3 regions of the Streptomyces sp. NPDC093065 genome follow, and region 1 is predicted to be linked to each of the others. Evidence: riboswitches for the same ligand, from Rfam matches in the RefSeq annotation. Region 1 holds a riboswitch; each other region holds the start of a gene.

Region 1 (2,256 bases):
CAGTCCATGACACAGATACAGGGCGATCAGCATGATGGCGCTGGATCCGACCACCACCACGACCAGGGGGTTCGAGCCCTGCAGGATCGCGGGCAGGATGAAGAAGTTCAGCAGCAGGAAGCTGATGGCCAGCGAGACCAGCGCCATCAGGCCGCGCAGTCGTCCGACGACCACGACGGCGAGGGCGAAGATGCCGGCGAGCAGCGCCAAGGGGAGCCGGCGGTTGATGTCGGTCACCGAGTACTGCAGGTCCTTGGGCGCGGAGGGCTCGTAGGCGACCACCACCTTCTGCCCCTCGTGCAACTGCCGTGACTGGTCCGGCTGGACGATCTCGTCGAACGTACGGCCCTTGTCGTCGCCGGTGTCGACGCGGACGGTGGCCCGCTTGCACTCGCCCGTCGCCTGCTGCACCGCGGAGGAACCCTCGGCGGTGGACGTGTCGCCGGTGGGGGTGGCGCCCGAGCCGTTGACCGACTGGCAGCTCAGTTCGACCACCTTGGTGACGGTGGCCTGCTGTGTCTGCCGGTCGAAGCCGACGCCGGTGCGCTCGTGGGGCGGCGCACCGCCCGGCCACAGCACCGCGAGCCCGATCACCACGGCCGCGGCGAAGGGGATCAGGATCGCCGCGATGACCTTGCGCAGGTGCCGGGAGACGGGTGCCGCGGGCCCGTGACTGTGCGAGTGCCCGTGCCCGTGTCCGCCTCCCGATCCGTGTCCGCCGCCGGCGTCGTGTCCCCCACTCCCCGCTCCGTGCCCGTGGCCTGCCCCGTGTCCGTCCCCCGGACCGGGGCCCTGGCCCGCAGCGTGTCCGTGATCGGCCTCAGGTCTGCCGTCGCTCGCGCCGTGAGTGACGACGGGGACATGGCCGGTGGTACGACCGTCGCCCTCTGCGGCGTTCGGTCCGCGGCGGGGGCGGCGCGGCGGAAAGGAGGGGTGCTGCGGTGTGGTCACCGCCCGATCATCGCAAGAACGAGGGGGGCCCTCTGTTCACCGCGCCCGAATGGGCGCTAGCGTGGAGGCACCTTTGTACACGCGGGAGCTCGGAGCACCGGGCTGAGAGGGCGCTGACCTCCGTCCCAGCGATGTTTCACGGGAAACGTCACCGAAGTCGAGTGACGTATCCCACGAAACACCGTCGGACGGAAGCCGCTGCGTCGACCGCCGAACCTGTTACCGGGTAATGCCGGCGTAGGGAGTAGGTCTCATGACCATCAAGGACGCACGCACGCCTGCCTCCACGCAGAACTCCGCCCAGGCGGACACCGCGGACACCGAGAACGCGAACACCGAGAGCGCGGAGGCCGGGAAGTCCATCGGCTGGCACAAGGCGTACGTCGAGGGCTCGCGCCCCGATCTGCGGGTGCCGGTCCGTCAGGTGCACCTCACCAACGGGCAGTCGGTCACGCTGTACGACACCTCGGGCCCGTACACCGATCCACTCGTCGACACCGATGTCCGCAGGGGACTGGCCCCGCTGCGGGAGAACTGGATCATCGCCCGCGGCGACACCGAGGAGTACGCGGGCCGTCCCGTCCGTCCCGAGGACGACGGAGTCAAGCACACCTCGCCGCGCGGCGGCCTGCGCAACCTGGACGCCGTCTTCCCAGGCCGCCCGCGCCAGCCGCGCCGGAGCCGGAACGGGGTCGCGGTGACGCAGCTCGCGTACGCGCGACGGGGCGAGATCACCCCGGAGATGGAGTACGTGGCCGTCCGGGAGAACGTCTCACCGGAAGTGGTCCGCGAGGAGATCGCCGCGGGACGTGCCGTACTGCCCGCCAACGTCAACCATCCCGAGATCGAGCCGATGATCATCGGCAAGCGGTTCCTGGTGAAGGTCAACGCCAACATCGGTAACTCGGCGGTGACGTCCTCCATCGAGGAGGAGGTGGAGAAGATGACCTGGGCGACCCGGTGGGGCGCCGACACGGTCATGGACCTTTCCACCGGCCGCAACATCCACACCACGCGCGAGTGGGTCCTGCGCAACTCTCCCGTTCCCATCGGAACCGTGCCGCTCTACCAGGCCCTGGAGAAGGTCGACGGCCGGGCCGAGGAGCTGAGCTGGGAGATTTACAAGGACACCGTGATCGAACAGGCCGAGCAGGGCGTGGACTACATGACGGTCCACGCGGGAGTGCGCCTTCCGTACGTCCCGCTGACCGCGAACCGCAAGACCGGCATCGTCTCGCGCGGCGGCTCGATCATGGCGGCGTGGTGCCTGGCGCACCACAGGGAGTCGTTCCTGTACGAGAACTT
Region 2 (2,256 bases), on a different contig from region 1:
TCGTCGGCCAGGACCTCGCCGTGCGCGCCCAGGGCGATGCCGGAGCCGGCGAGCCAGCCGGTGGCCGGACGGGCGCCGATGCCGACGACGACCGCGTCGGCGGACAGCCGCGTGCCGTCGTCGAGGACGACCCGGCCGGGCTCGCCGGGGCCGCCGGGTTCGACGCGCTCCACGCGCGCGCGGGTGCGCAGTTCGGCGCCCGCGTCGGCGTACCAGGAGGTCATCGGCGCGGCCACCTCGGCGGGCAGCGCGTCGGCCAGCAACCGGTCGGCGGCCTCCACCACGGTCACCGCGCAGCCCGCCCCGCGCGCGGCGGTGGCGAACTCGGCGCCGATCCAGCCCGCGCCGACGACCACGACGTCGTGCTGCCGGGCCAGCACCGGGCGCAGCCGTTCGGCGTCGTCCAGGGTGCGCAGCAGGTGCACGCCGGGCACGCCCTCGGCGCCGGGGAGCCGGACCGGTTCGGCGCCGGTCGCCAGGACCAGGGCGTCGTACGGCACGGGTCCCTCGGAGGTGTCCAGGACGTGGTCGCCGGGGCGGACACCCAGGGCCTCGCAGCCCAGCCGCAGGGTGATGCCGAGGGCCTCGAAGTCGACGTCGAAGGCAGAGCCCTCGGCGGTGCCGAGCAGAACGGCCTTGGACAGCGGAGGGCGGTCGTACGGTTGGTGCGGCTCCGCGCCGATCAGGGTAACCGGACCGGTGAAGCCCTGTTCCCGCAGGGCGACCGCGGTCTGCACGCCCGCCATTCCGGCGCCCACCACGACCACCCGGCGCTCGGCGTCCGCCGCCGGTCCCTGTCCCCGTTCCCGCGTCTGATCGCTCACCTGATCACCATAGACACCCGGCGTTTCGCCGGTCGGAACGAGACCGTCGTCCGAACCCGCGGAGGCTCCCTTACCCGTGCGACGCGCTGCGGGCTAGGGTGGCCAACGCAAGGCACTCGCGGGAGCCCGGACGCACCGGGCTGAGAGGGAGGCTGGCGGCCTCCGACCGTACGAACCTGATCCGGGTCATGCCGGCGAAGGGAGGGGCTGGACGCCCATGTCGTCTCCACCACACACGCCTCGTACGTCTGCTGCGCCCGACGTGCTCGTCGTCGGCGGCGGGATCGTCGGGCTGGTCACGGCCTGGCGGGCCGCGCAGCGCGGGCTGGTCACGGCCCTCGTGGATCCCGAGCCGGGCGGCGGCGCGGCCCAGGTGGCGGCCGGGATGCTGGCCGCCGTCACGGAGCTGCACTACGGCGAGGAGACGCTGCTCGCGCTGAACCTCGCCTCGGCCCGCCGCTACCCGGAGTTCGCGGCCGAGCTGGCCGAGCTGACCGGCCAGGACCTCGGTTACCGCCGTTGCGGCACGCTCGCCGTCGCGCTGGACGCGGACGACCGCGCCCACCTGCGCGAACTGCACGCGCTCCAGCAGCGCTGCGGCCTGGAGTCGGAGTGGCTGTCGGGGCGCGAGTGCCGGCGTCTGGAGCCGATGCTCGCGCCGGGCGTGCGCGGGGGCCTCCGGGTGGACGGCGACCACCAGATCGACCCGCGGCGCCTCGCCCACGCGCTGGTGACCGCCTGCGAACGGGCGGGCGTGGTCTTCCACCGGGTGTGGGCCGAGCGGCTCACCGTCGGGCGCGGGGACCGGGCCACCGGTGTTGTCACCGGCGACGGCACGGTGCTGGAGGCCGGGCGGGTGGTCCTGGCCGGGGGCAGCCTGAGCGGCCGGCTCGCGGGCGTGCCGGAGGCCGTGCTGCCGCCGGTGCGGCCGGTGAAGGGACAGGTGCTGCGGCTGACGATGCCGGGGACGCACGGACCGCTGCTGAACCGGACCGTGCGCGCCGTGGTGCGCGGCAACCACGTCTACCTGGTGCCCCGGGAGAGCGGTGAGCTGGTCGTCGGCGCCACCAGCGAGGAGCTGGGCTGGGACACGACGGTCACCGCGGGCGGCGTCTACGAGCTGCTGCGCGACGCCCACGAGCTGGTCCCCGGGATCACGGAACTGCCGCTGACGGAGACCCGCGCGGGTCTGCGCCCCGGCTCCCCGGACAACGCCCCGCTGCTCGGCCCGACCGCTCTGGACGGCCTGCTGCTGGCCACCGGCCACTACCGCAACGGCGTCCTGCTCACCCCGGTCACCGGCGACGTGATGGCGCACGCCCTGACCGCCGGGGAGCTGCCGGACGAGGCCCGCCCCTTCACCCCGCGGCGCTTCGACGCCGCCCCCGCACTCCCGGAACTCCCGGCGCCCTCGGAACTCTCGGAGCAGCCC
Region 3 (2,256 bases), on a different contig from region 1:
CAGGGACGGCGAGGTCCCGGGAGGCCCCGCGCGGCTCAGCAACATCGTGTTCATGGGCATGGGCGAGCCCCTCGCCAACTACAACCGCGTCGTCGGCTCCATCCGCCGCCTCACCGACCCCGAGCCGGACGGTCTCGGGCTCTCCCAGCGCGGCATCACCGTCTCCACGGTCGGCCTCGTCCCGGCGATCCACCGCTTCACCGGCGAGGGCTTCAAGTGCCGCCTCGCCATCTCCCTGCACGCCCCCGACGACGAGCTGCGCGACACCCTCGTCCCCGTCAACACGCGGTGGAAGGTGCGCGAGGTGCTGGACGCCGGGTTCGAGTACGCGGCGAAGTCCGGGCGCCGGCTGTCCATCGAGTACGCCCTGATCCGCGACATCAACGACCAGGCCTGGCGCGGTGACCGTCTCGGGCGGCTGCTCAAGGGCAGGCCCGTGCACGTCAACCTGATCCCGCTCAACCCCACCCCCGGCTCCAAGTGGACCGCGTCCCGGCCCGAGGACGAGAAGGCGTTCGTCGAGGCGATCGCGGCGCACGGTGTGCCGGTGACGATCCGGGACACCCGTGGGCAGGAGATCGACGGGGCGTGTGGTCAGCTCGCCGCGAGCGAGCGGTAACCTGGCCGGCGGCAGTACCGGAAGTACATCGTCATAGCCATCACATCTTCATATTCCGACAGGGGAGCGCCACAGCGCTGAGAGTGCGGCACCGGCCGCAGACCCTCCGAACCTGGCCCAGGTCATTCTGGGTAGGGAGATCGGTCACCACTCGAGCTGTTGCGCCCTGCCCGGGACCCTCGCCAGGGGTTCCGGGCAGGGCCGCGTCTTCTCCTGGTCACCCAGGAGGAATTCAGTGAGCATCACCAAGAAGGTCAGTGTCCTGGCCCTCGGGCTCGGCATGGTCGGCACGCTGGCCGCCTGCGGATCGTCGTCCGACGACGCCGGCGGGGGCAGCGGCTCCGGCGGCTCCAAGACCGTGACCCTCGTCAGCCACGACTCGTGGGCCGCGTCCAAGGACGTCATCGCGGCCTTCGAGAAGGAGTCGGGCTACAAGGTCAAGGTCCTGGAGGACGGCGACGCCGGGCAGGCCGTCAACAAGGCCGTCCTCACCAAGGACAACCCGCAGGGCGACGTCTTCTTCGGCGTCGACAACACCCTGCTCTCCCGCGCCCTCGACAACGGCCTGTTCCAGCCGTACGAGGCGAAGGGCGCCGACCAGGTCCTGCCCGAGTACCGGGCCGACCAGGACAAGCACCGGGTCACGCCCGTCGACACCGGCGACATCTGCGTCAACTACGACAAGGCGTACTTCGACAAGCACGGGCTGACCCCGCCCAAGTCCTACGACGACCTCGCCAAACCCGAGTACGAGAATCTCCTCGTCACCGAGAACGCGGGCAGCTCCTCGCCGGGTCTCGGCTTCCTGCTCGGCACTGCCGCCAAGTACGGCGACGGGGGCTGGGAGGGCTACTGGAAGAAGCTCAAGGCGAACGGCGTCAAGGTCGTCGACAGCTGGGAGCAGGCGTACAACGAGGAGTTCTCCGGCTCGTCCGGCGGCAAGAAGGCGGGAGGCGACCGCCCGCTCGTCGTCTCCTACGCCTCCTCCCCGCCCGCCGAGGTCATCTACGCCGACCCGCAGCCGAAGACCGCGCCGACCGGCGTCGCCGACGGCACCTGCTTCCGGCAGGTCGAGTACGCGGGCCTGCTCAGCAACGCCAGGAACCCCGAGGGCGGCAAGGCCCTCCTCGACTTCCTGCTGGGCAGGACCTTCCAGGAGGACATGCCGCTGAACATGTTCGTCTACCCGGTGCGGGAGGGCGCGAAGATTCCCGAGGCGTTCACGAAGTTCGGGCCGCAGGCCAAGGACCCCGAGACCCTGGCCCCCGCGAAGATCGCCGACAACCGTGACCAGTGGGTCAAGTCGTGGACCTCGCTCGTACTGAAGTGAGCCGAGCAGGCGAGCAGGCGGTGAAGCGGACGCGGAGCGCGCGCGGGAGCGCGGTGCGGCTCGGCCTCATGGCCGTGCCCGTCGCGTTCTTCGCGGTGTTCTTCGCCTACCCCGTCGCCGCCATCGTCGCGCGCGGCCTCGAGATCGACGGGGTCTGGCAGCTCGGCCGGATCGGGGACGTGCTCGCGCAGTCCGACGTGCGGCACGTCCTGTGGTTCACCACCTGGCAGGCGCTGGCGTCCACCGCGCTCACGCTGCTGATCGCGCTGCCCGGCGCGTACGTCTTCGCCCGCTTCGACTTCCCCGG

The links. A riboswitch is a leader RNA that binds a small molecule or an ion and turns the genes downstream of it on or off. The one in region 1 is predicted to bind thiamine pyrophosphate.
Region 2: another riboswitch for thiamine pyrophosphate. It lies ahead of thiO (glycine oxidase ThiO); the one in region 1 lies ahead of thiC (phosphomethylpyrimidine synthase ThiC).
Region 3: another riboswitch for thiamine pyrophosphate. It lies ahead of ACIQFU_RS19045 (thiamine ABC transporter substrate binding subunit); the one in region 1 lies ahead of thiC (phosphomethylpyrimidine synthase ThiC).

The regions. Positions count from the first base shown of each region.
Region 1 is NZ_JBIVPJ010000032.1:18,454-20,709, forward strand. It holds gene ACIQFU_RS35495 (YibE/F family protein) at 1-951, opposite strand, end outside; TPP riboswitch at 1,023-1,212, shown strand; gene thiC (phosphomethylpyrimidine synthase ThiC) at 1,205-2,256, shown strand, end outside.
Region 2 is NZ_JBIVPJ010000012.1:183,120-185,375, forward strand. It holds gene ACIQFU_RS21925 (NAD(P)/FAD-dependent oxidoreductase) at 1-824, opposite strand, end outside; TPP riboswitch at 933-1,044, shown strand; gene thiO (glycine oxidase ThiO) at 1,042-2,256, shown strand, end outside.
Region 3 is NZ_JBIVPJ010000010.1:61,227-63,482, reverse strand. It holds gene rlmN (23S rRNA (adenine(2503)-C(2))-methyltransferase RlmN) at 1-619, shown strand, start outside; TPP riboswitch at 670-775, shown strand; gene ACIQFU_RS19045 (thiamine ABC transporter substrate binding subunit) at 855-1,949, shown strand; gene ACIQFU_RS19040 (ABC transporter permease) at 1,925-2,256, shown strand, end outside.